Regions from separate parts of the Streptomyces sp. NBC_00873 genome, predicted to be linked through region 1. Evidence: riboswitches for the same ligand, from Rfam matches in the RefSeq annotation. Region 1 holds a riboswitch; each other region holds the start of a gene.

Region 1 (5,769 bases):
CTCGACCGCGTCGAACGCCGCCGCACGGTCCTCCGGGTTCGGCAGATACGTGTCCAGCAACGTCAGATAGAACTGGACGTGCACGGCCTCCTCGAAGAGCTGACGCGACAGGTACAGCCGCGCTTCCGGGGAGTTGATGTGCTTGTACAGCGTCAGCACGAGGTTGTTGGAGACGATCGAGTCACCGGTCGCGAAGAACGCGACGAGCCTGCCGATCATGTGCTGCTCGGCGGGTGTCAGCTTGGCGAGATCGGCGACGTCGGAGTGGAGGTCGACCTCCTCGACCGTCCAGGTGTTCTTGATCGCGTCACGGTAGCGCTCGTAGAAGTCCGGGTAGCGCATGGGCCGCAGGGTCAGTTCGAAGCCCGGGTCGAGCAGATTCTTGTCGGTCGAGCTCATTACTGACAGGCCTCGCAGGACTCGGGGTTTTCGAGGGAACAGGCGATCGCGTCCGCGTCGGGAGCCGAAGCCTGCTGCACGGGAAGGGAAGCGTCGGCCGCGGCCCGGCCGGACGCCGCGCGGGCGATCCGGGTGGCCGGGCGCGAGCGCAGGTAGTACGTCGTCTTCAGCCCCTGCTTCCAGGCGTACGCGTACATCGAGGAGAGCTTGCCGATCGTCGGCGTCTCCAGGAACAGGTTCAGCGACTGGCTCTGGTCCAGGAACGGCGTACGCGCCGCCGCCATGTCGATCAGACCGCGCTGCGGGATCTCCCATGCCGTGCGGTACAGCGCCCGTACGTCCTCCGGGATCCAGGCGAAGCCCTGCACCGAGCCGCTCGCCTCGCGCAGTGCCTCGCGGGTCCGCGCGTCCCACACGCCCAGTTGCTTCAGCTCGTTCACCAGATAGGCGTTGACCTGGAGGAACTCACCGCTGAGCGTTTCGCGCTTGAAGAGGTTGGAGACCTGCGGCTCGATGCACTCGTACACCCCGGCGATCGAGGCGATCGTGGCGGTCGGAGCGATGGCGAGCAGCAGTGAGTTGCGCATGCCGGTCTTCGCGATCCGGGCACGCAGCGCGTCCCAGCGCTCCGGCCAGCTCAGCTCGGTGTCGTAGTGGTCGGGGTGCAGCACGCCGCGGGCGGCGCGCGTCTCGGACCAGGCGGGCAGCGGACCGGACCGCTCGGCGAGGTCGCAGGACGCCTCGTACGCGGCGAGCATGATCCGCTCGGAGATCTTCGTGGAGAGCGCGCGGGCCTCGGGGGAGTCGAACGGCAGCCGCAGCCGGAAGAAGACGTCCTGGAGCCCCATCGCGCCCAGCCCCACCGGACGCCAGCGGGCGTTGGAGCGGCCGGCCTGCTCGGTCGGGTAGAAGTTGATGTCGACGACCCGGTCGAGGAACGTCACGGCGGTACGGACTGTGGAGTCCAGCCGCTCCCAGTCGATGTCGCCGTCGGCCACGAACGAACCGAGGTTGACCGAACCGAGGTTGCAGACGGCGGTCTCGCCGTCGTCGGTGACTTCGAGGATCTCGGTGCACAGGTTCGACGAGTGGACGACGCGACCCGGCTCGGCGGTCTGGTTGGCCGTCCGGTTGGAGGCGTCCTTGAACGTCATCCAGCCCTGACCGGTCTGCGCGAGCGTCCGCATCATCCGGCCGTACAGCTCACGCGCGGGCATCGACTTGCGGGCCAGGCCCTTGGCCTCGGCTGCCCGGTACGCGGCGTCGAACTCGTCGCCCCACAGGTCGACCAGTTCCGGCACGTCGGCGGGGGAGAACAGCGACCAGTCGCCGTCCGCGTCGACCCGGCGCATGAACTCGTCCGGGATCCAGTGCGCCAGGTTGAGGTTGTGCGTACGCCGCTGGTCCTCGCCCGTGTTGTCGCGCAGCTCCAGGAATTCCTCGATGTCCGCGTGCCACGTCTCCAGGTAGACGGCGGCGGCGCCCTTGCGGCGGCCGCCCTGGTTCACTGCGGCGACCGAGGCGTCGAGCGTCTTCAGGAACGGCACGATGCCGTTTGAGTGCCCGTTGGTGCCGCGGATCAGCGAACCGCGGGCGCGGATCCGGGAGTACGAGAGGCCGATGCCGCCCGCGTGCTTGGACAGCCGCGCCACCTGGTGGTAGCGGTCGTAGATGGAGTCGAGCTCGTCCAGCGGCGAGTCCAGCAGATAGCAGGAGGACATCTGCGGGTGACGGGTGCCGGAGTTGAAGAGTGTGGGGGAGGAGGGGAGGTAGTCGAGGCGGCTCATCAGACCGTACAGCGCGGCGACCTCGTCCAGTGCGCGCGCCGACTCGTCCTCGGCGAGACCGGCGGCGACGCGCAGCATGAAGTGCTGCGGCGTCTCGATGACCTGGCGGGTGAGCGGGTGGCGCAGCAGATAGCGGCTGTGCAGTGTCCGCAGCCCGAAGTAGCCGAACCGGTCGTCGGCGCCGTCGGCGAGGGACTGCTCGACCAGCGCGTCGAGCCGGGCCGCGTGGAGCGCCACGAACGCGGCCGTACGGTCCGCGATCAGACCCTCGCGGTGGCCGACGGCGACCGAGGCGGAGAACGACAGCGCGCCCTGACCGGCCGCCTCGTCCGCGATGGCGCGGGTCAGGAGGCGGGCGGCGAGCCGGGAGTACGCGGGGTCCTCGGCGATCAGACCCGCGGCGGCCTCGGTGGCCAGCGCGCGCAACTCCGCCTCGTCCGACGCGGCGTTGCGGCCGCGCAGCGCGGCGGCGGCGACGCGGCCGGGGTCGGTGTCGGGCAGATCGGCAGTGAGGTCGGTCAGGGTCCGCAGCAGTGCGGTCCCGGGTCCGTCGTTCGTGGTTCCCGCGGACTCGGCGACTGAAGCCGGATCGGCTGGCGCGATGGTCACGTGGTGCTCTCCCTCGCTCGGCTCGGGGCCGGCGGGGGAGCGGGGCGGCCGCGCGGAGGCATGCCCGAGGAAGGAGGGCAGCACTGCGTGCGGCGTCCACCGGCCCATCCGCGAGGCCCGGACGTCTGGGCGTCCGGATCGGTCGAGCCGGACGCGCTGTCGGCAGGTCCTCGGACTTTCAGGGTGCACAAAGGGGCACCGAACACACCGTTGCGGGACAGTTCCGGATTCGCACCGGATTTCCCTGCGGCGACAGCGAGCACGAGCATACATGTGGGGGCCGCCCGATGAGGCGGCCCCCACATGTTGTGTCACAACGGTTCAGAAGCTCAGGCTGTACGTGAGCAGCGCGAGGCCCGCGATGGGATCCGAGTCGCGTTCCGGCGTGCGTACGAAGCCGAGTCGATGGTGGATCCGGTGGGCGCCGAGCATGGTCGGCTGGGTGCAGCCCGTCCGGCGAGGGAACCAGGGCCTGTCTTCCGGATCGGGCCTGATCCAGACGAAGGGCCCTAGCCGGCGGACGGGCTCGCGTCTGGTGACGGGCTCGACTCGGGCCTGGCCGACGGGAGTTCCACCCGGACACCCGGGTCGCCCGCGTCCGCCGTGTAGTCCGCCGGGGAGGTCTCGTCGATGCCCACCGGGGCCTTCACCGCGTTCAGGACGAACGTCAGCACCACCGTCACCACGGCGTTCAGCACGAACGCCGTCAGACCGATGTAGCCGATCTCGCCGATCCCCGGGATCTCCTTCGAGGAGCCGCCGAAGTGCGCCTGGGTCGGGCTCGCCACCCCGTACGCGGCGAGCGTGCCGTACACCATGCCGACCGCCCAGCCCGCGAGCAGCGCCCAGCGGTGGAACCACCGGGTGAACAGGCCGCCGACCAGCGCCGGGAACGTCTGCAGGATCCAGATCCCGCCGAGCAGCTGGAAGTTGATCGCGACCGTCTTGTCCATGGTGAGGACGAAGACGAGCGCACCGACCTTCACCAGCAGCGACACCAGCTTGGAGACCTTCGTCTCCTGGGCCGGGGTCGCGTCGGGCTTCAGGAAGTCCTTGTAGATGTTCCGGGTGAAGAGGTTGGCCGCGGCGATCGACATGATCGCGGCGGGCACCAGCGCGCCGATGCCGATCGCCGCGAACGCCACGCCGGCGAACCAGTCGGGGAACATGTTCTCGAACAGCTGCGGGATCGCCAACTGTCCGTTCTCCACCTTGACTCCGGCGGCGATCGCCATGAAGCCGAGCAAGGCCAGCAGGCCCAGCATCAGCGAGTACAGCGGCAGGATCGTGGTGTTCCGCCGGATCACCTCACGGCTGCGGCTGGAGAGCGTCGCCGTGATCGAGTGCGGGTACATGAAGAGGGCGAGCGCCGACCCCAGGGCCAGGGTCGCGTAACCCCATTGGCCGGGATCGGCCGGCGCGAGGGCGCCGCGCGGTTTGCCGGTTGCGGGGTTGGTCTGCGAGAACGCGTCGCCCGCCTTGGCGAAGATGTCGTCGAAGCCGCCCAGCTTGATCGGGATGTAAATGATCGCCACCGCGATGACCAGGTAGATCAGCCCGTCCTTGACGAACGCGATCAGCGCGGGGGCGCGCAGCCCGGAGGAGTACGTGTACGCGGCGAGCACCGCGAACGCGATCAGCAACGGCAGGTCCTTGACGAACCAGCTGGTGTTCTCGCCGCCGCCGACGCCCATCACGTCCAGCACCGCCTGGATGCCGACGAGCTGGAGCGCGATGTACGGCATCGTGGCGAGGATGCCGGTGACGGCGACCGCCAGCGACAGCCCCTTCGATCCGAAGCGGCCGCGGACGAAGTCCGAGGTGGTGACGTACCCGTGCTTGTGCGAGACCGACCACAGGCGCGGCAGGAAGGTGAAGATCAGCGGGTACACGAGGATGGTGTACGGGACTGCGAAGAAGCCGGCCGCTCCCGCTGCGTAGATCGCGGCGGGTACGGCGACGAAGGTGTACGCGGTGTACAGGTCGCCGCCGAGGAGGAACCAGGTGACCCAGGTGCCGAACGACCTGCCGCCCAGGCCCCATTCGTCGAGACTGGCCTCGTTCTCGGCCTTGCGCCAGCGCGCGGCCATGAAGCCGATGACCGTGACGGCCAGGAAGAAGAAGATGAAGACGCCGAGCGCGACGCCGTTCACGCCGTCCTTCATGCCGACGCACCCCCCTTGCGGGCGCGCTGGTCACGCTGCCAGAGCTTGTACGCGACCATCGTGAGCGCCGTGGAGATCAGCACCCAGACCATCTGGTACCAGTAGAAGAACGGGATGCCGATGAAGGTGGGGTCCACCTTCGCGTACGAACCCACCCAGAGCATCGCCACGAACGGGGCGGCGAGACAGAGGGCGATGAGCACTCTCACCGGTGTGACTGCCGGTGGTTTCGCGTCTGCTTCTTCGGGCATGTGGCGACTCCGTCCCCTCGCTGATCACCTGTTGTAATGCGCAGGCAATCTAGGGGAGTATCCCGGCCACCGTCACCCCCTGTCCGGCAAAAGTGTGACGGAGCCGCTGGAGGGATTCTGCCCGGGGGACCGACTCCTGATGCTCTGTCCGGGTCCGGACAGTGGTCCGGTCAGGAGCCGGTCCGCGGTCTCAGTCGGTCGGCCGCTTCAGACGCGCCACGAACTTGTAACGGTCGCCGCGGTACACCGACCGCACCCATTCAACCGGTTCGCCGTGTCCGTCCAGGGAGTGACGGGACAGCATGAGCATCGGCAGGCCCACGTCCGTACCGAGCAGACCGGCTTCGCGCGGGGTGGCGAGCGAGGTCTCGATCGTCTCCTCGGCCTCGGCGAGCCGTACGTCGTACACCTCGGCCAGCGCCGTGTAGAGCGAGGTGTACTTCACCAGCGAACGACGCAACGCGGGAAAGCGTTTGGCCGAAAGGTGTGTGGTCTCGATGGCCATCGGTTCACCGCTGGCCAGGCGGAGCCGCTCGATCCGCAGTACCCGGCCGCCGG
Region 2 (5,769 bases), 3.1 Mb from region 1:
AGGAGGCGCTGGGCGTCCCGGCGTTCCTGGACAACGACGTCAACGCCTTCCTCTACGGGGAGGTGTCCGGCGGCGCCGTGCGCGGCGAGTCGGACGTCCTCGGGATGACGCTGGGCACCGGGGTCGGCGGCGCGCTGTGGACCGGCGGCGCGCTGTTCGCCGGGCCGCACGGCGCGGCCGGCGAGATCGGGCACATCCCCGGCTTCGGTGATCTGCTCTGCTCGTGCGGCGGCCGGGGCCATCTGGAGACCCTGGCCTCCGGCCGTTCCATCGGCGCCCGTTACGCGGACCGCACCGGCCGCCGGCTGACCGCCCGCGAGGTCGCACAGGCCGCCGACCACGGTGACCAGGACGCCCTCGCGGTGTACCGGGCCGCCGGTGCCGGGATCGCCCAGGCGATCGTGATGACAGCGGGCGTCGTGGACATCACCACAGTGGTGGTCGGCGGCGGGGTCAGCCACGCTTGGCCCCTGCTGAACCCCCTCATCCTGGCGTCGCTGGCCGCCGACCCGCCGGTCAGCGGCCACCCTGTCCGGCTGGTCAGGGCTGCCCTGGGGGCCGACGCCGTACCGGTCGGCGCCGCGGCACGGGCGCGACAGGAACTCGCGACGAGGATCGAAGTCTGAGGAGACCGGTCGCGGGTCCCGCACCTACGCTCCGATGCTGCCGATCCTGAATACGCTGCGGCATCGGAGCGGAGCACGCGAAGCAGCAGTACGGCTCCGACGGGCGGCGGTTGTACGTCACCGGCCTGTCGGCGGGCGGCGGGATGACCGCAGACCTGCTGGCCGCCTACCCGGACGTGTTCGCGGGCGGTTCCGTGGCCTCCGGCCTGCCCGCCCAGTGCGCCACCAGCCAGGCCGCCGCCTCCGGCGGCCCGACGGTCCCGCATCGGGCCGCACCTCGCGCTCGTGTTCCCGCCGCAGGGCAGAGGCCTCAGTCCTCCGGCGGGAAGACCACCTCGCCCGAATCGGCCAGCGTCAGCGTGATCGCTTCGACGGGACATCCTTCCGCCGCCGCGAGCACCCGCTCATTGGCGTCGGTCTCCGGATCGCCCGGGTGGGACTGACGGGCGGAGTCCAGCCGGAATCCGCCCGGAGCGTGGTTCACGCACATCCCGGAGCCGATGCAGACGCTCCGGTCGACCTCCACATGCCAGCGGTCCCCCATCACGCCTCCTGCGGGCCGGGCTGCGCGGGCCGGTACCCGGCGGGCAGATGGATCATCTTGTGCTCGAAGTACTCGCCGTACCCCTCGGGTCCGAACTCCCGCCCCAGGCCTGAGTTCTTGTAGCCGCCGAACGGCCCGAGCATGTCGAGACTGAAGGTGTTCACGCTGTACGTGCCCGTCCTCACCCGGCGGGCGATGTCGATGCCGCGCTCGGTGTCGGCGGTCCAGACGCTGCCGCTGAGCCCGTACTCGGAGTCGTTGGCGATCTTCACCGCCTCCGCCTCGTCGCCGTAAGGCAGCAGGCAGATGACCGGTCCGAAGATCTCCTCGCGGGCGATGCGCATGGAATTGTCGACGGATCCGAAGAGGGTCGGCTCGACGTACCAGCCGCGTTCCCGGGACGCCGGACGGCCGCCGCCCGTAAGGATCTTGGCGCCTTCCTCCTGGCCGATCCGGATGTAGTCGAGGGAGCGCTGCTGCTGGCGCTGCGCGACCAGGGGGCCGAGTTCGGTGGCGGGGTCGAGCGGGTCACCGACCTTCAGCGCACCCGCTGCGGCGGCGAACGCCTCGGCGGTCTCGTCGTAGCGGGAGCGCGGGACGAGGATGCGGGTCTGGGCGACGCACGCCTGGCCATTGATCATCCAGGCGAACGGGACGATGCCCGCGACGGCCGTGTCCAGATCGGCGTCGGGAAGGATGACAGCGGCGGACTTGCCGCCGAGCTCCAGGGTGACACGGGTGAGGTTCCGGGAGGCGACCTCCATGACCCGGCGGCCCGCCGCGACCGAGCCGGTGAACGACACCTTGTCGACGCCCGGATGGCCGACCAGGTACTCGCTCACCTCACGGTCCGCCGGAAGGATCGACAGCACCCCTTCGGGGAGCCCGGCCCCGGCGGCGATCTCGGCCAGGATGTAGGCGTCCAGGGGCGATTCGGGCGAGACCTTGAGTACGGCGGAGCAGCCTGCCAGGAGCGCGGGCGCGAGCTTGGCGGCGGCGGTGAACTGCGGGACGTTCCACGGCACGACGGCCGCGACCACCCCGACCGGCTCCCGGCGCACCAGCAGCGGCCCGAGGACGCCGTCGCGGCGCTCCTCGTACGGGAAGGTGCGGGCGACGGCGATCGCCGCGTCCCAGACCATCATCGCGGCGAGCGCCTGCACCATCACACTGGAGCTGTACGGGGTTCCGTTCTCGGAGCTGATGACGCGGGCGATCTCCTCGTACCGCACGGCGAACGCGTCCTTGATCCGCGTGATCACCTCGATCCGCTCGTCCAGGGACGCTCGCGGCCAGGGCCCTTCGTCGAAGGCCCGGCGGGCGGCGGCGACGGCCCGGTCCACATCCGCTTCGCAGGCGTGTGGCACCCGGCCGATGACCTGCTCGGTGTGGGGCGATATCACCTCGATGACGTCCCGGCCGAGCGGATCGACCAACTCCCCGCCGATGAACAGTTTTCCGTGTTCCACAAGCTCGGTCATGGCTGCTGCCTCCCGCGACCCGGCACGTACCGACTCCGCACCTGACTCCATAACTGACTCCGCGTCAGAACTGATACCAGTTCCAGTTCCAGGAGTCCACGCATCGGACGTCCCCACGAGACCGGCAGATCCGAGAGGCACCGGCGCCCCGCCCTGGCGATCGCTCCGCGGCGGGGCTCGCGCCACGCCTTTCCCTTCGATCCGCAGCGACCGGGGGAACTGTGGTCCTTCGCTGACCCGTTGATCCGAAGCCGATAGTCGTCCTGGCCTACTACTGGAACGAGTTCTCGTTACAGTGGGCGTGGCGCAGTGCAGCCGCCGGCCGGGACGGGAGAGGGGAAGCCCCATGACACAGGTGACCGAGCACGGCGGCGGCGTGTGGTCCATCAAGGTCCCGATCCCGGACAACCCGCTCGGCCACACCCTGGTGCATGTTCTCGACACCGACCGCGGGCCGGTCCTCGTCGACACCGGCTGGGACGACCCCGACGCCTGGGACACCCTGGTCGCCGGAGTCGCCGCCGTCGGTGTGGACATCGCCGGCATCCACGGCGTGGTCATCACCCACCACCATCCCGACCACCACGGACTCTCCGGACAGGTCCGCGAGGCATCGGGGGCGTGGATCGCGATGCACGCCGCGGACACCGCGATCGTGCGCCGCACCCGCGACTCCGAACCGGCCACCTGGTTGAGCTACCTCGCGGCGAAGCTCGCCGCGGTCGGCGCACCGGAGGAGCACCTCGCCCCACTGCGCGCCGCCCGCACGGGCGGCCGGATGCGCACACTCCCCGGACTGCGCGCCGCCCTCCCGGACCGCGAGATCGTCCCCGGCGAGCTGCTCGACCTCGCCGGCCGGCGGCTCCGGGCGATCTGGACGCCGGGCCACACCCCCGGCCATGTCTGCCTGCACCTGGAGGAGGACCACCCGGCCGATCTGCCCGGCCGCGGCCGTCTCTTCTCCGGCGACCATCTGCTGCCCGGGATCAGCCCCCACATCGGGCTGTACGAGGACCCGGACGACGCGACGGTCACCGACCCCCTGGGCGACTACCTGGACTCGCTGGAGCGCATCGGCCGGCTCGGGGTCGCCGAGGTGCTGCCCGCCCACCAGTACGCGTTCACGGACGCGGCGGGGCGCGTACGGGAACTTCTCGACCATCACGAGGAGCGGCTGACCGGACTGCTCGCCCTGCTCGCCGCCCCGTTGACGCCGTGGCAACTGGCCGAGCGGATGGAGTGGAACCGGCCCTGGGAACAGATCCCGTACGGCTCGCGGAACATCGCCGTCTCCGAGGCGGAGGCGCATGTGCGCCGGCTGGTGAAGCTGGGGCGCGCGGAGGCGGTGCCGGGCAGCGGGCCGGTGACGTACGTCGCTGTGTGAGACAGCCCTCCGCCCGGGGCGAGCGGGCTACGTCCCGGTAGAGTGTGCGAGTCGTCATCATGCCCGTTCAGGGGGAAGCCGGTGCGAATCCGGCACTGACCACGCAACCGTGAGCCGCTGACACAGCGGTGAGTCGGAATGCCCTGTCCGCGGTCGTGACCGGCTCGCGTCACCGGAACCCCGGTGACCGGCACCGTCGAGGAATACGGGGCCGGAGCCTGGTGCCTGAGTGTGCCTGTGCCCGGTTCCGCACCAGGAGAGGCTCAGCCCGCCATGACCGTACGCCGCAGCGCAGCAGCGCTCGCCGCCACCGCCACCGTGCTCTGTGCGGCCGCTGCCCCGGCCGCGGTCGCGGCGCCGTCCCCCTCCCCCACCCCGTCCGTTGCGCTGCCCTCCGGGCTGTACGGCACCAAGGACCCGACGTACGACGGGGTCTGGCGGCAGTCGCTGGCCTTCCTCGCCCAGCGCGTCGAGGGGGTCGTACCCGCGACGAAGTCGGTGGACTGGCTGATCGCCCAGCAGTGCGCGAGCGGCGCCTACGCCTCGTACCGCGCCGATGTCTCCAAGCCGTGCGACGCCAAGACCATGCTGGACACCAATGCGACCGCCGCCGCGGTGCAGGCGCTGGCGGAGGTCGGCGGGCACGGCGACATCGTCAACAACGGCGTCCGCTGGCTGAAGTCCGTCCAGAACGAGGACGGCGGCTGGGGCTACAACGCGGGCTCCCCCAGCGACGCCAACTCCACCTCGATCGTGATCGGCGCGCTGGCCCGGCAGGGCCAGCGGATCGGCGACATGACGAATCCGGGCGGCAAAACCCCGTACGACGCGCTGCTCGCGCTCGCGATCCCGTGCGGCGGCTCGGACGGCGGCGCGTTCGCGTACCAGCCCGACAAGGCCGGGAAGCTCGCCGCGAACGCGGACGCCACCGCCGCCGCCGTGCTCGGCTCGATGGGCAAGGGGCTGGCCGCCGGGGACAACGCCGCGGTCGAGGGCCAGCCGCCGGCCTGCGGGAAGGGCGACGTCGTCAAGCCGGAACAGGCCGCCCGGAACGGCGCCTTCTACCTCGCGGGCGCCCTCGCGAAGAACGGCGACCATCTGAACCTGCCGCCGATGCCGGGCGCCGACGACACCACCCCGCAGCCCGACTTCGGCAACACCGCGGACGCGGTCGTCGCCCTGGCCTCCGCGGGCCACAAGAACAAGGCGGCCGGTGCGGTCGGCTGGCTGCAGAAGAACTCCAGGAGCTGGGCCGAGGAGAGCGGCCCCGCCGCCTATGCCCAGCTGGTCCTGGCCGCGCACGCGACCGGCGCCGACGCCCGCGATTTCGGTGGCGTCGACCTGGTCCGGGAGCTGAACGCGAGCGGTCCCGCGCCCGCCGCCGTCATCACGCCCAGTGCGACCCCGGACGACTTCTCGGCCGAGGACGGCACCAGCGACGACGCCGGTCTCGGGGTGTGGTGGCTGGTCGGTATCGGTCTCGCCGCCGGTGCGGGCATCGGTTTCCTGATCAGCAGCCGCCGGAAGCCCCAGCAGCCGTGAACCGGGCGGGGAATCGTGCGGGGAGCGCGTTCGGCGGAAGGGTGGCCGTCGCGCTGCTGCTGGTGCTCGGCGCCGCTCTGACCGCGCTCGGAGCGGGCACCGCTCATGCGGCCGGCTACCGCTACTGGTCGTTCTGGGAGGGCAAGGGGTCCGGCTGGGCCTACGCCACCCAGGGCCCCTCGCTCGTCCGGC
Region 3 (5,769 bases), 3.7 Mb from region 1:
TCGTCGGGGCCGTGGAAGATCAGCGTCGGGACGTGCAGGGCCTGCGGAAGGGAGGTGTCGAGGAGCCGGGAGCCGCGCAGACCGGTCTGGCCCTGGGCGGCGCGCAGGGCGAGCGGCAGCAGCGGGGACGGGACGCCGCGGGCGGTGGCCAGGGCGCGCAGGGTGGTGGCCCAGTCGAGCACCGGGGAGTCCAGGACGAGGCCGCAGATCCGCGTGCGGAGCGCGGAGTTGACGGCCGCGTGCAGGGCCATGGAGGCGCCGGTGGACCAGCCGTGCAGGACGACCTTCTCGGCACCGTACCGCACGGCGAAGCGGACGGCCGCGTCCAGGTCGCGCCATTCGGACTCGCCGAGGTGGGCGAGTCCGTCCGGGGAGCGCGGGGCTCCGGGGTCGCCGCGGTAGGCCAGGCCGAGGACCGGCAGCCGCAGCCCGTGCAGGAACTCCATGATGTTCATGGGGTGTTCGCGGGTGGTGCCGAGGCCGTGCACGGCGATGACCCAGGTGTCCCGGGGACCGGGCACGAACCAGGCGGGCAGGATGCCGAGCTCACCGGGGATCTCGACGTCCTCGTGGTCGAGGCCGAGGGCCGTGCCTGGGTCGCCGCTGTACAGCGCGGGGGTGATCCGGACCTGGGTGCCTGGTTCCAGGGTGCCGTCGTTGACGCGTTCCAGTCTGCGTACGACGGCGTCGGCGGCGTGCGGTGCCTGCTCGATCACCGGGCCGACGACGGCCTGGACGCCGTCGCCCACCAGTCCGTACCTACCGGGCCGGAGCGCGGCGAAGGAGCGGGTCAGTGTGACCTGCCCGGCCGCCGTGGCGTGCACGGTGAGTTTCCGGTCGGCGGGGAGCGGACGTCCGGACGGCGCCCTCAGGGCGGCGTCGCTGGCGTACCGGCCGGCCACGACCGCTGCCGCGCCGACGCCGAGGATGGTGGTGACGGCTGCTGCCGCCGCTGTTGCCGGGCGCACTGCTTCAGTGTCCGGGGGTGTGCCGCGCCCTGCCAGTGGACGGGGGCTGTCCGGTGGCTCGCCGGGACTCCCGGTCAGCCGGGTTGTCCGTACCTCTTCAGGGCGTCCTGCACGTCGCGCAGCTGGGCGAGGGAGAGCAGGGACGGGGTGTGGCCGGGTACGGAGCTCGCGGTGAGCCAGAGCCTGCACATCCATTCCAGCTGGGCGGTGCGGTCGTAGGCCTGGTCGAGGGTGGATCCGTAGGTGACGGTTCCGTGGTTGCGGAGCAGACAGCCCGTGCGGTCGCGCAGGGCGGCCAGCATGTGCTCGGCCAGCTCCTGTGTTCCGTAGCGCGCGTAGGCCGCGGTACGGACGGGGCCGCCGAGCATGGCGGCGGCGTAGTGCACCAGCGGGACCTCGGGGACGAGGGTGGAGACGGCCGTGGCGTGCACGGCGTGCGTGTGCACGACGGCGGCGGCGTCGGTGTTGCGGTAGACCGCCAGGTGGAGCGGGAGTTCGCTGGTCGGGGCGAGGGCGCCGAGTACCTGGTTGCCGTGGAGGTCGACGGCCACGGTGTCGCCGGGGCCGAGCCGGTCGTACGGCACACCGCTCGGCGTGACCAGGACGAGGTCGCCGACCCGCGCCGACACATTGCCCGAGGTGCCGACGACCAGGCCCTCCGTCGCGGTCCTGCGGGCGGTGGCGACGACACCGTTCCAGGCCTGCTCGATCGCGTCGCGTGCGTCGTTCGCATCGCGCCCGTTGTGCCCGTTGTGTGCGTCCTCGTGGTGATCGATCATGGGGGAATCCTGTCAGCGGGGCCGACGCGGCAGGAGACCTCGGGTGACCCACGTCTCTTTTCGGAGGTTTCCGGGCCTCGGATCGCGGGGCGTGAAGCGGGGCGGGAGGGGCGAAATCCGGCCACAGCAGGCGCTGCGTCCCGCATCGACTGTCGGTGGCCCGACAAAGAGAATGACTCAACTCCGTTTGGAGTCACCACAGAGCCCCGCTCAGTTCATCTTCCGTTCACCCAGGTTGCCTACGTTCCACGTGCCAATGACGTCGAACGATTGCCTGGGTAAATGGAACACATCACGCTGCTCCTCGCGATTGTGATCGTGACAGCTCTAGTGTTCGATTTCACGAACGGTTTCCACGACACCGCGAACGCGATGGCGACCACCATCTCGACCGGTGCCCTCAAACCCAAGACAGCGGTGGCCATGTCCGCCGCTCTCAACCTCGTCGGCGCGTTCCTGTCGGTGGAGGTCGCCAAAACGATCTCCGGCGGGATCATCAACGAGGACGGGCTGCGGACAGAAGTCATCTTCGCGGCCCTCGTCGGCGCCATTCTGTGGAATCTGCTGACCTGGCTGGTCGGCCTGCCGTCCAGTTCGTCCCACGCACTCTTCGGCGGCCTGATCGGCGCCGCGGTGATGTCGGCGGGCTGGTCCTCGGTCGACGGCGGCACCGTCGTCACCAAGGTGCTGCTTCCCGCGGTCGCCGCCCCGGTCGTCGCCGGTCTCGCCGCACTGCTGGCGACCAGGCTGACCTACCGGATCGGCGGCGGGATCCGTGACGACGCCCAGGAGAAGGCCACCGCCAAGGGCTACCGGGCCGGCCAGATCGCTTCGGCCGGACTGGTCTCGCTCGCCCACGGCACCAACGACGCGCAGAAGACCATGGGCGTCATCACCCTGGCCCTGGTCACCGGTGGCGTCCTGTCCCCCGGCTCGAACCCGCCGGTCTGGGTGATCGTCTCCGCCGGTCTGGCCATCGCGCTCGGCACCTACCTGGGCGGCTGGCGCATCATCCGCACCATGGGCAGCGGCCTCACCGAGCTCAAGCCGCCGCAGGGCTTCGCCGCCCAGACCAGCGCGGCCACGGTCATCCTGGCCTCCTCGCACCTCGGCTTCTCCCTCTCCACCACCCAGTCCTGCTCCGGCGCCGTGATGGGTGCGGGGCTCGGCCGCCGGGGCGGCGTGGTCCGCTGGTCCACCGCGACCCGGATGTTCGTCGCCTGGGGTCTGACCCTGCCGGCCGCGGGTCTGGTCGGCGCGGGCGCGGAGTTCCTCACCAAGCAGGGCACCTGGGGTGTCGCCGTCGTCGCCGTCCTGCTCGTCGCGGGCTCCGGCGCGATCTGGCTGCTGTCCCGGCGCAAGCCGGTCGGGCACGACGATGTCGCGCCCACCGGCGAGGACGCCGAACCGGCGGGTGTCATCACCACCGCCATCGCGGCCGTCACCCCGCCGCCGCCCGCCGGGGCGGCCGCGGTCGCCACGGCAGTGGCCATCGCGGCCGTCACCCCGCCGCCGCCCGCCGGGGCGGCCGCGGTCGCCACGGCAGTGGCCACGACCACGGACCTCAAGACCACCATCCCGGCCCAGCCCGGAACCGTCGCCGCCGATCCGGCGCGGCCCGCCACGGTGTAAGGACAGATCACCATGAACATCGACTGGGCAGCTCTCGGCTCCGTTTTCGGCGTCTCGCTCGTCGTCACCGTCGCACTGGTGGGCCTCTTCACCCTGGGCATCGTCGGCCTCTCCAAGCAGCCGGAACCGGCCGCACAGGACGGCTCCACCGGAGGCTCCCTGGTGCTCGCCCGCGCGGGCGCGTACCTCTGCTTCGGGCTCTGCGCGGCCGCGGTCGCGTACGGGATCTATCTGATCGTCGCCTGAGCCCCTTCCCGCACTCCCTCATCGGGCCGGACACACCTCGCGTGTGTCCGGCCCGATGTGCGTCTGCGCACACTGCACCGCCGCAGGTCAACGCCAGGTTGACGGGCGTTCGCGGAGCGTGGTGGACTGCCGGAGCCATTTACGGCGACAGCAGAGGAAGCCGGTGCGAATCCGGCGCGGTCCCGCCACTGTCACCGGGGAGCAGTCCCCCACACCGGAAGTCACGGCCCGCGCATGCGGGCTGGAAGGCCGGGGGAACTGCGGATCCGGGAGCCAGGAGACTCTCGCCGCCGGTCACGTCGAACCAGGGCGCGGACCCTGAGTGAGGACATATCGCCATGCCCGGCTGCCGTGCGTCCGCCGTTTCTGTGCCGCTCTCACCAGGAGCCGGCTGTACCGAGGTCCTTCGAGGCAGCGCGGCCGGCTGAGCCGTGCGAGCCGACCGCATCTTCGCGTACGGCGCCGCCGCCGGCCTGATCGGCGATCTGCTGCTCGGTGATCCCCGCCGGGGGCATCCGGTCGCCGCCTTCGGGCGGGCCGCGGCGGGCGTCGAACGGCGTCTGTGGCGCGACCACCGCGGGTGGGGCGCCCTGCACACCCTGGTCTGCGCCGGAGGCGCTGCGGGTGGAGCCGCGCTGGCCGCCCGTGCCGTACGCCGTCATCCCGCCGCCTCCGTCGCCCTGACCGCGGCCGCCACCTGGTCCGTCGTCGGCGGCACCTCGCTGGGTCGCGAGGCGCGCGCCATCGGTGGCGCGCTCGCCGCCGGTGACATCGAGCTGGCCCGGGAGCGGCTCCCCCATCTGTGCGGGCGCGACCCGCACTCCCTCGACGGGCCGCAGATCGCGCGCGCCGTGGTGGAGTCCGTGGCCGAGAACACCTCGGACGCGGTGGTCGGTGCCCTCGTGTGGGGCGCGCTGGGCGGCGTGCCCGGACTCGTCGCCTTCCGCGCCGTCAACACCCTCGACGCGATGGTCGGGCACAAGTCGCCCCGCCATCTGCGCTACGGCTGGGCCTCGGCCCGCCTGGACGACGTCGCGGGCTGGCCCGGCGCCCGGCTCACCGCCGCGCTCGCCATGGTCGCCGGGGGGCAGCCACGGCGAGCATTGCGGGCCTGGCGGGCGGACGCGGGCAGGCATCCGAGCCCCAACGCGGGTCCGGTGGAGGCCTCGTTCGCGGGGGCGCTCGGCGTACGGCTCGGCGGGACCCTCGCGTACGGCGGGCGTGTCGAGCACCGGCCGGTGCTGAACGGCGCGACCGGCCGTGCGGTGGAGACCGGGGACATCGAGCGCGCGGTGCGGCTGTCGCGCCGGGTGGGGGTGCTGGCCCTCGGCGTGTGCGCGGCGGGCCGGCTGATCGCGGGACGGTGGTCACCCTCGGGGCGGCGTCCGGCCGCAGGACGGAGCGGGAAATGAGCGGCGGACTGCTGGTCGCCGGAACCACGTCGGACGCGGGCAAGAGCGTCGTCACGGCAGGCATCTGCCGGTGGCTGGTGCGCCAGGGCGTGAAGGTCGCGCCGTTCAAGGCGCAGAACATGTCGCTGAACTCGTTCGTCACCCGCGAGGGCGCGGAGATCGGACGCGCGCAGGCGATGCAGGCGCAGGCCGCCCGGGTGGAACCGACCGCGCTGATGAACCCGGTGCTGCTCAAGCCCGGCAGCGACCGGTCCAGTCAGGTCGTCCTGATGGGCAGGCCGGTGGGCGAGATGAGCGCGCGCGGTTACCACGGAGGGCGGCAGGAATCCCTGCTCGGTACGGTCGTGGACTGTCTGGAGGAGCTTCGGGGCACCTATGACGCCGTGATCTGCGAGGGGGCGGGCAGCCCGGCCGAGATCAATCTGCGGCGCACCGACATCGTGAACATGGGGATCGCGCGGGCCGCGCGGTTCCCCGTCGTCGTCGTCGGCGACATCGACCGCGGTGGCGTCTTCGCCTCGTTCTTCGGCACGACGGCGCTGCTCGGCGCCGAGGACCAGGCGCTGATCGCCGGCTATCTGGTCAACAAGTTCCGCGGCGACGTGTCGCTCCTGGAGCCGGGTCTCGACATGCTGCACGGACTGACCGGGCGGCGGACGTACGGAGTGCTGCCGTTCGCCCACGGTCTGGGCATCGACGAGGAGGACGGGCTGCGGGTCTCGCTCCGCGGGG
Region 4 (5,769 bases), 2.4 Mb from region 1:
GCGATGCGTTTTCCGGTTCTCACCAGTAGTGGCGCCGCCCACCGAGCCCGCGGCCGACAGCACCGAGAATCCAGAGGACCGCACCGATCAGCACGAGGGCGACGCCGATGGTCCACAAGATGGAAATCCCGGCCACCATGCCGATCACGAGCAGAATGACTCCGAGGACGATCATTGCGTCCCCCAATCCTTCAAGGCCACCTTCGAGTATGCGCCGGACGGCGTATCTCCGCGTGGCAGACGACTGCTGTTGCTCGTACTGCCGTCCAGGACCGCAGGGCGGTGGCGGGCTGGGGTCCCGGACAGCTCGGCGGACCTCGTGAGACAGCCGGGGTTTCAGGCCGACGTCACGGCCGGTGGACCTCGACCAGGCGCGATCCGGTCCGGCGAACCGCTACGCGACCCGCCTCTCCGGCACCTGCTGTTCCTCTTCCTCGTCGGGAAGCTTCACGTCGCTCACCAAGATGTTGACCTCCACGACCTCCAGACCGGTCATCCGCTCGATGGCGGCGATCACCTCGGTCCGGACGTCGCCCGTGAGCTCGACGATCGAGTATCCGTATTCGACGATGATCGACAGGTCGACCGCCGTCTGGACCTCGCCGACCTCGACCTTGACACCGCTGGTGACGGACTGACTTCCCGCTCCGGGCACCCTCTCCCGCACGGCCCCCATACCGCGGGCGAATCCCCCTCCCATGCCCTGGACTCCGGGCACGCCCCGGGCGGCCAGCCCGGCGATCTTCGCCACCACGCCGTCGGCGATCGTGGTTCGGCCCCGCGACCCAGGTTCCGTTCGGCGGTTTCCGCCATGCGGTCCTGCTCCGTGCGTGGCCTCGGATTGCGGGCGGGCGGTATCGGGCCGATTCACCTGCGTTTGATCGGTCATGGTCGGTCGCCCTTCCGGAGAGAAGGTGGATTCGAAAGCCTTGGCCAGTCTACGTACCATTTGTCGACATTGCTCGAGCGGTAGGGGTACGTGGGCGGACCCACGGGCGGGCGCCGCCGTGGGTAGGCTGCCCCCTTCTCGTCCTCCCTGGTCCCGGTGTCGCGTAAATGGCGGCGTTGCGGGGGTCCGGCCGCGGGCGCTCGCCTTAACTGCCTCCCCGCGGTAGGGAGCCCACTCCCTGTCGTGGGGCAGGCCGAACGGTGCCGGCATGGAGGGAAGGTGCAGACCGACCGGTCGTCGGGGATGCTGTCACCTGACGTCACCGGCGGGGCGGGCCGGTCCGGCGGTGGAGGCCGACGCCGGGTTACGGGGCGTCGGTTCCGGTGCTCAGGGACTGCCCACAGCGCAGGTTCCAGCGGCCGGACCGGCCGCTGAGCTCTGTCAGTGTCAACGGGGCGACGTCCAACCGCCAGAAAGCCTGCGGCGGAAGGCCCAGCGCATGCACGATCGCGGCGCGCACCACCGCGGGTTCGACCACGGCGATCACGCGGCCGTCCCCGGCGCCGTCCCGATGCAACGAGTCAAGCCAGCCACCTACCCGCGCACACAGGTCCAGCAGCGACTCACCGCCGTGCGGTGCCGCCGAAGGGCCGGACAGCCAGACCGAGACCGCCTCCGGCTCGGCCTCGCTCACCTCCGCCAGTCGCTGCCCGCTCCAGCGCCCCAAGTCCCAGCCGCACAGGGCTGGTTCGGTCTCGGACAGCAGCCCCAGCGCCTCGGCGGTCCCGGCGCACCGCTCGTCCGCTCCGCGCACCCGGCGATCGGCGGCAGGCACCGCGGCAGCGGCCGCACGCGCCCGCCGGACACCGGACGCGTCGAGCGGGGCGTCGCCGTCGAAACGGGCTTCACGCAGCGCCGCATTGAGCGCCGGTGAGATCAACATCACTTGTGCCGTCAACACCGGTGTCAACTCCCTGAACTGTGGCCTTTCGGGTAAGACCGGCCGGCAATTGGGGGGCGGCGTCGCGGGGCTGGGGCACGCACCTCGCGGTGTTGTCGTCGATCACCATGTTCCCCGAGCTCTCGGCTTCGCTCGAGCAGGGGAGGCCCCATTCGCCATGGCTCAATCCTCGGCCTTGCGATGCACGCACCCCAGCCCCGCTCCTTCACCCACCCCCCAATTGCCGGTCGGTCCAAGCACACCATGGCATCCGGGCCCCCGGCCCTCCAGATGGCGCCATGGCGGCGCGTGCCCGCAGGCGGTATGGTCGCGACGAACATGACGACGGTGTGACGGAAGTCCGGTGAGAATCCGGCACGGTCGCGCCACTGTGAACCCGTACCCCTGCGGGAAGTCAGACCCGGCACTGTCGTCTCAGGCACCACGATCGGGACGCGTGTTCCCTCAGGAGGTTCTGCCATGGCACAGACTGCTGCCCCCGCAACCGTCGCCACACCCGCCATCACCCCCATCTCGCTGAAGGCCATTGCCCCGTGGGCGGTCTTCTTCGGCATCTTCATGCTCGTCCTCCTGTACTTCGTCGGCGCCGAGCAGGGTGCCACCGCTGTCATCTCCGGCGAAGGTGTCCACGAGTGGGTTCACGACGGTCGCCACCTGCTCGGTTTCCCCTGCCACTGACACGCTGCGCACCTCAGGGGAACCGCTCATGAACTCCATATCTGTCAGAGCGCTGCTCGTCCGCGGCATGCTGGCCGGACTTGCCGCGGGCGCGCTCGCTCTTGCCGTCGCCTACTTCCTCGGTGAATCCCGGGTGGACGCGGCGATCGCGCTCGAAGAGGCTCACAGCCACGACCACGGCGGCGGCGAGGAACTCGTCAGCCGCACCATGCAGTCCACCGCGGGTCTTGCCACCGGTGTCCTGGTCTTCGGTGTGGCGATCGGCGGCATCGCTGCGCTGGTCTTCTGCTACGCCCTCGGCCGCATCGGCAGGTTCGGCCCGAGGGCCACGGCCGCATTGATCGCGTTCGGCGCCCTGCTGACCGTGTATGTCGTGCCGTTCCTCAAATACCCGGCCAATCCGCCGGCTGTCGGAAATCCCGACACGATCGGCCAACGCACCGCCCTGTTCTTCCTGATGGTCGCCCTCAGCGTGCTGTTGGCCGTCGCTGCCGTCATCTTCGGCAAGCGGCTGGCTCCCCGTCTGGGCAACTGGAACGCGTCCATTGCCGCGTCCGCGGCCTATGTGCTCGTCATCGGGCTGGCCTACGCCTTCCTGCCCTCGTTCAATGAGGTCGGCAAGGACTTCCCGGCCAGTCTGCTGTGGGAGTTCCGCCTCGCCACCCTCGCCGTTCAGGCCGCGCTGTGGACCACTTTCGGTCTGGTCTTCGGCTATCTGACCGAGCGGCTGCTGGTGCCGAAGACCGGCCCGGTGACGGCCGGGGGCGGTACCACGTCCCACGCCGCAGCCGCTGCGAGCTGAGGCGCCGGCCGACTCGTCGGCCGTATGACGGCAGAACCCGCCGGGGCATCCCGGCGGGTTCTGCGTCTTATGCGGCGTCCGTCGCGTCGGTCGCTTCAGCCACGTACGTCGCATCCGTTGTGTCCGACGCCTCCGACGCCTCCGACCAGTCGATCAGGAAGTGCTTCACCCGGTCGTCCGCCCTGACGAAGCGCATGCCTGCCGCCACCATGACGTGCTGGGACGCGATGTTGTCGAGGTCGGCATCGCCGTTCACGGCGGCGATGCCCTCGTCGCGGGCGAACTCCAGCAGCGCCCGCAGCGCCTCGGAGGCGTACCCCTTGCCGCGCGCCGCAGGGGTCAGGCCGTAGCCGATCGTCACCTGCCCCTCCGGGTTCGGAGCGCCGTGAAAGCCCACTCCGCCTATGGCGTGTCCGTCCTGGCGGAGGCGGATCTCGTAGGCGCCGAACGGCTGGGGGTTGCCGGTGTCGGCGCAGTGCTCCAAGAAATGCCCGGCCCCGGCCGCGTCGCCGTCGGTCGGGTACTCCGGTGCCCATAGGGCACCCGGCCCCGGACGGCGGGCCACTATGTTCTCCGCCTCGGCGGGACTCAACGGGTGGAGTACGAGTCGAGGTGTCACAAGATCTCCCATGACTCGACGGACTATCACGACGGCGAGCTTCGGTGCACCGGAATTATCGGATTTTTTGCTGCCTGAAGGAGTGGGTAGCGGGGCTGGGTAACGCTGATACGTGGAGTGAGCCGGTCCGATCCGTGCGGAGCGCAGGGTCCGCCTCGCCTACCCGCAGGCGTACAGCGAACCCATTCATGAGCGGGACATGGCCGCCGTGTCGGTGCGCCCTTCTCGACGACGCCCACCGCGGGGCGACGTACCGCGGCCGCGGCCGCGGCCGACGCAGGCGGCACCTCCCAGGCCGACGCACGTGGGCACGGTCCTGCCGCAGCTGTGGGCCCGGTCGGCATGCGTACGCTGACCGGGCCCACAGCCTTGCACCCACAGCGGCCGGGAAGGAGGGCGGGGCTTCCCCGTCGGACAGTGTCCGTCTCGAAGCCCGCCGTCTCAGCTGCTCACGTCCTCCCCGAAGTCTCCGGACATCGCCGCCGCCATCCGCAGATGAGGCGTAGCCTCCTCCTGCCGGCCCTGCCGCTCCAGGGTGCGGCCGAGCATCAGCCGCGCATAGTGCTCCACCGGGTCGCGCTGCAGCACCGCCCGCAGCTCCGTCTCGGCCTTGCCGAGCCGCGCCGAGTGGTAGTAAGCGCGGGCCAGCAGCAGCCGCGGCGCGACCTGCTCCGGCGCTTCCTCGACCAGTCCGCCCAGGATCCGGGCCGCGGTCAGGTACTCCTTGGCTTCGAAGAACATCCGGGCGCGGTCCCAGCGATCGGCTGCCGTGCCGAACTCGTAATAGGTGTCGTTCACTTGCCCTCCTCGGTCGCGGCCTTGGGAGATCCGTCGGGCCATGCATCCAGTCGTTCGCGCGGCCCGCTTTCAGCCTGCACAACACCTCATTATGGTTGAACATTCCATCAAACTTTTCGCGTGGGTACCGACCGCCCGCGCCTGCACAGGAATAGGTTGAGCGCCATGAGCAATCTCGATCGCCAGGCCGCACTCTCCGTCTGCGGCGGCCGGGGCTTTGTCGTCGCCGAGCCGGTGCGTGAACTCCTCGCCCCGCGTCACGTCCAGCTCGGTGAGTCCACCGAGGTTCGCAGGCTGCTGCCCAACCTCGGCCGCCGGATGGTCGGAGCCTGGGCCTTCGTCGATCACTACGGCCCCGACGACATCGCCGACGAACCCGGGATGCAGGTACCGCCCCACCCTCACATGGGCCTGCAGACGGTCAGCTGGCTCCACGACGGCGAGGTGCTTCACCGCGACAGCCTGGGGAGCCTGCAGACGATCCGCCCGCGCGAACTGGGACTGATGACCTCCGGCAGGGCCATCAGCCACTCCGAGGAGAGCCCGAAGCCGCACGCTCGATTTCTGCACGGCGCTCAGCTCTGGGTTGCGCTGCCCGACGCTCACCGCCAGGTCGAGCCGCACTTCCAGCATCACACCGACCTGCCGACCGTCACCGCCCCCGGCCTCACCGCCACGGTGATCCTTGGCGAGCTGGACGGTGCCACCTCGCCCGGCACCGCCTACACCCCGATCGTCGGCGCCGACATCGCCCTGACCCGTGGCGCCGAGGCGCGCCTGCCGCTCGATCCGGACTTCGAGTACGCCGTGCTGTCAATGTCCGGCGAGTCGGAGGTCGACGGCGTTCCCCTGCTGCCCGGATCGATGCTCTACCTCGGCTGCGGCCGCACCGAACTCCCGCTGCGCGCCGACTCCGACGCGGGTCTGATGCTCCTCGGGGGCGAGCCCTTCGAGGAGGAGATCGTCATGTGGTGGAACTTCATCGGGCGGTCCCACGAGGATGTCGCACAGGCCCGCCTGGA

What was found. Region 1 has a riboswitch for cobalamin ahead of OH809_RS14775 (ribonucleoside-diphosphate reductase subunit alpha). Riboswitches for the same ligand answer to the same signal wherever they lie in the genome.
Region 2: another riboswitch for cobalamin. It lies ahead of OH809_RS29770 (prenyltransferase/squalene oxidase repeat-containing protein); the one in region 1 lies ahead of OH809_RS14775 (ribonucleoside-diphosphate reductase subunit alpha).
Region 3: another riboswitch for cobalamin. It lies ahead of OH809_RS32345 (cobalamin biosynthesis protein); the one in region 1 lies ahead of OH809_RS14775 (ribonucleoside-diphosphate reductase subunit alpha).
Region 4: another riboswitch for cobalamin. It lies ahead of OH809_RS04430 (CbtB-domain containing protein); the one in region 1 lies ahead of OH809_RS14775 (ribonucleoside-diphosphate reductase subunit alpha).

Annotation. Positions count from the first base shown of each region.
Region 1 is NZ_CP108803.1:3,304,128-3,309,896, reverse strand. It holds gene OH809_RS14780 (ribonucleotide-diphosphate reductase subunit beta) at 1-399, opposite strand, end outside; gene OH809_RS14775 (ribonucleoside-diphosphate reductase subunit alpha) at 399-2,795, opposite strand; cobalamin riboswitch at 2,939-3,077, opposite strand; partial or broken gene OH809_RS14770 (GNAT family N-acetyltransferase) at 3,117-3,239, opposite strand; gene mctP (monocarboxylate uptake permease MctP) at 3,305-4,960, opposite strand; gene OH809_RS14760 (DUF3311 domain-containing protein) at 4,957-5,211, opposite strand; gene OH809_RS14755 (GntR family transcriptional regulator) at 5,402-5,769, opposite strand, start outside.
Region 2 is NZ_CP108803.1:6,450,856-6,456,624, reverse strand. It holds gene OH809_RS29795 (ROK family protein) at 1-626, shown strand, start outside; partial or broken gene OH809_RS29790 (PHB depolymerase family esterase) at 698-916, shown strand; gene OH809_RS29785 (ferredoxin) at 937-1,170, opposite strand; gene OH809_RS29780 (aldehyde dehydrogenase) at 1,170-2,651, opposite strand; gene OH809_RS29775 (MBL fold metallo-hydrolase) at 2,998-4,035, shown strand; cobalamin riboswitch at 4,067-4,201, shown strand; gene OH809_RS29770 (prenyltransferase/squalene oxidase repeat-containing protein) at 4,309-5,577, shown strand; gene OH809_RS29765 (SCO2322 family protein) at 5,619-5,769, shown strand, end outside.
Region 3 is NZ_CP108803.1:7,011,903-7,017,671, reverse strand. It holds gene OH809_RS32365 (alpha/beta hydrolase) at 1-968, opposite strand, end outside; gene OH809_RS32360 (class II aldolase/adducin family protein) at 1,043-1,747, opposite strand; gene OH809_RS32355 (anion permease) at 2,030-3,379, shown strand; gene OH809_RS32350 (hypothetical protein) at 3,392-3,625, shown strand; cobalamin riboswitch at 3,778-3,909, shown strand; gene OH809_RS32345 (cobalamin biosynthesis protein) at 4,057-5,037, shown strand; gene OH809_RS32340 (cobyric acid synthase) at 5,034-5,769, shown strand, end outside.
Region 4 is NZ_CP108803.1:933,461-939,229, reverse strand. It holds gene OH809_RS04445 (hypothetical protein) at 20-175, opposite strand; gene OH809_RS04440 (Asp23/Gls24 family envelope stress response protein) at 395-889, opposite strand; gene OH809_RS04435 (histidine phosphatase family protein) at 1,254-1,832, opposite strand; adenosylcobalamin (AdoCbl) riboswitch at 2,158-2,306, shown strand; gene OH809_RS04430 (CbtB-domain containing protein) at 2,310-2,528, shown strand; gene OH809_RS04425 (CbtA family protein) at 2,557-3,330, shown strand; gene OH809_RS04420 (GNAT family N-acetyltransferase) at 3,398-3,961, opposite strand; gene OH809_RS04415 (tetratricopeptide repeat protein) at 4,391-4,747, opposite strand; gene OH809_RS04410 (pirin family protein) at 4,913-5,769, shown strand, end outside.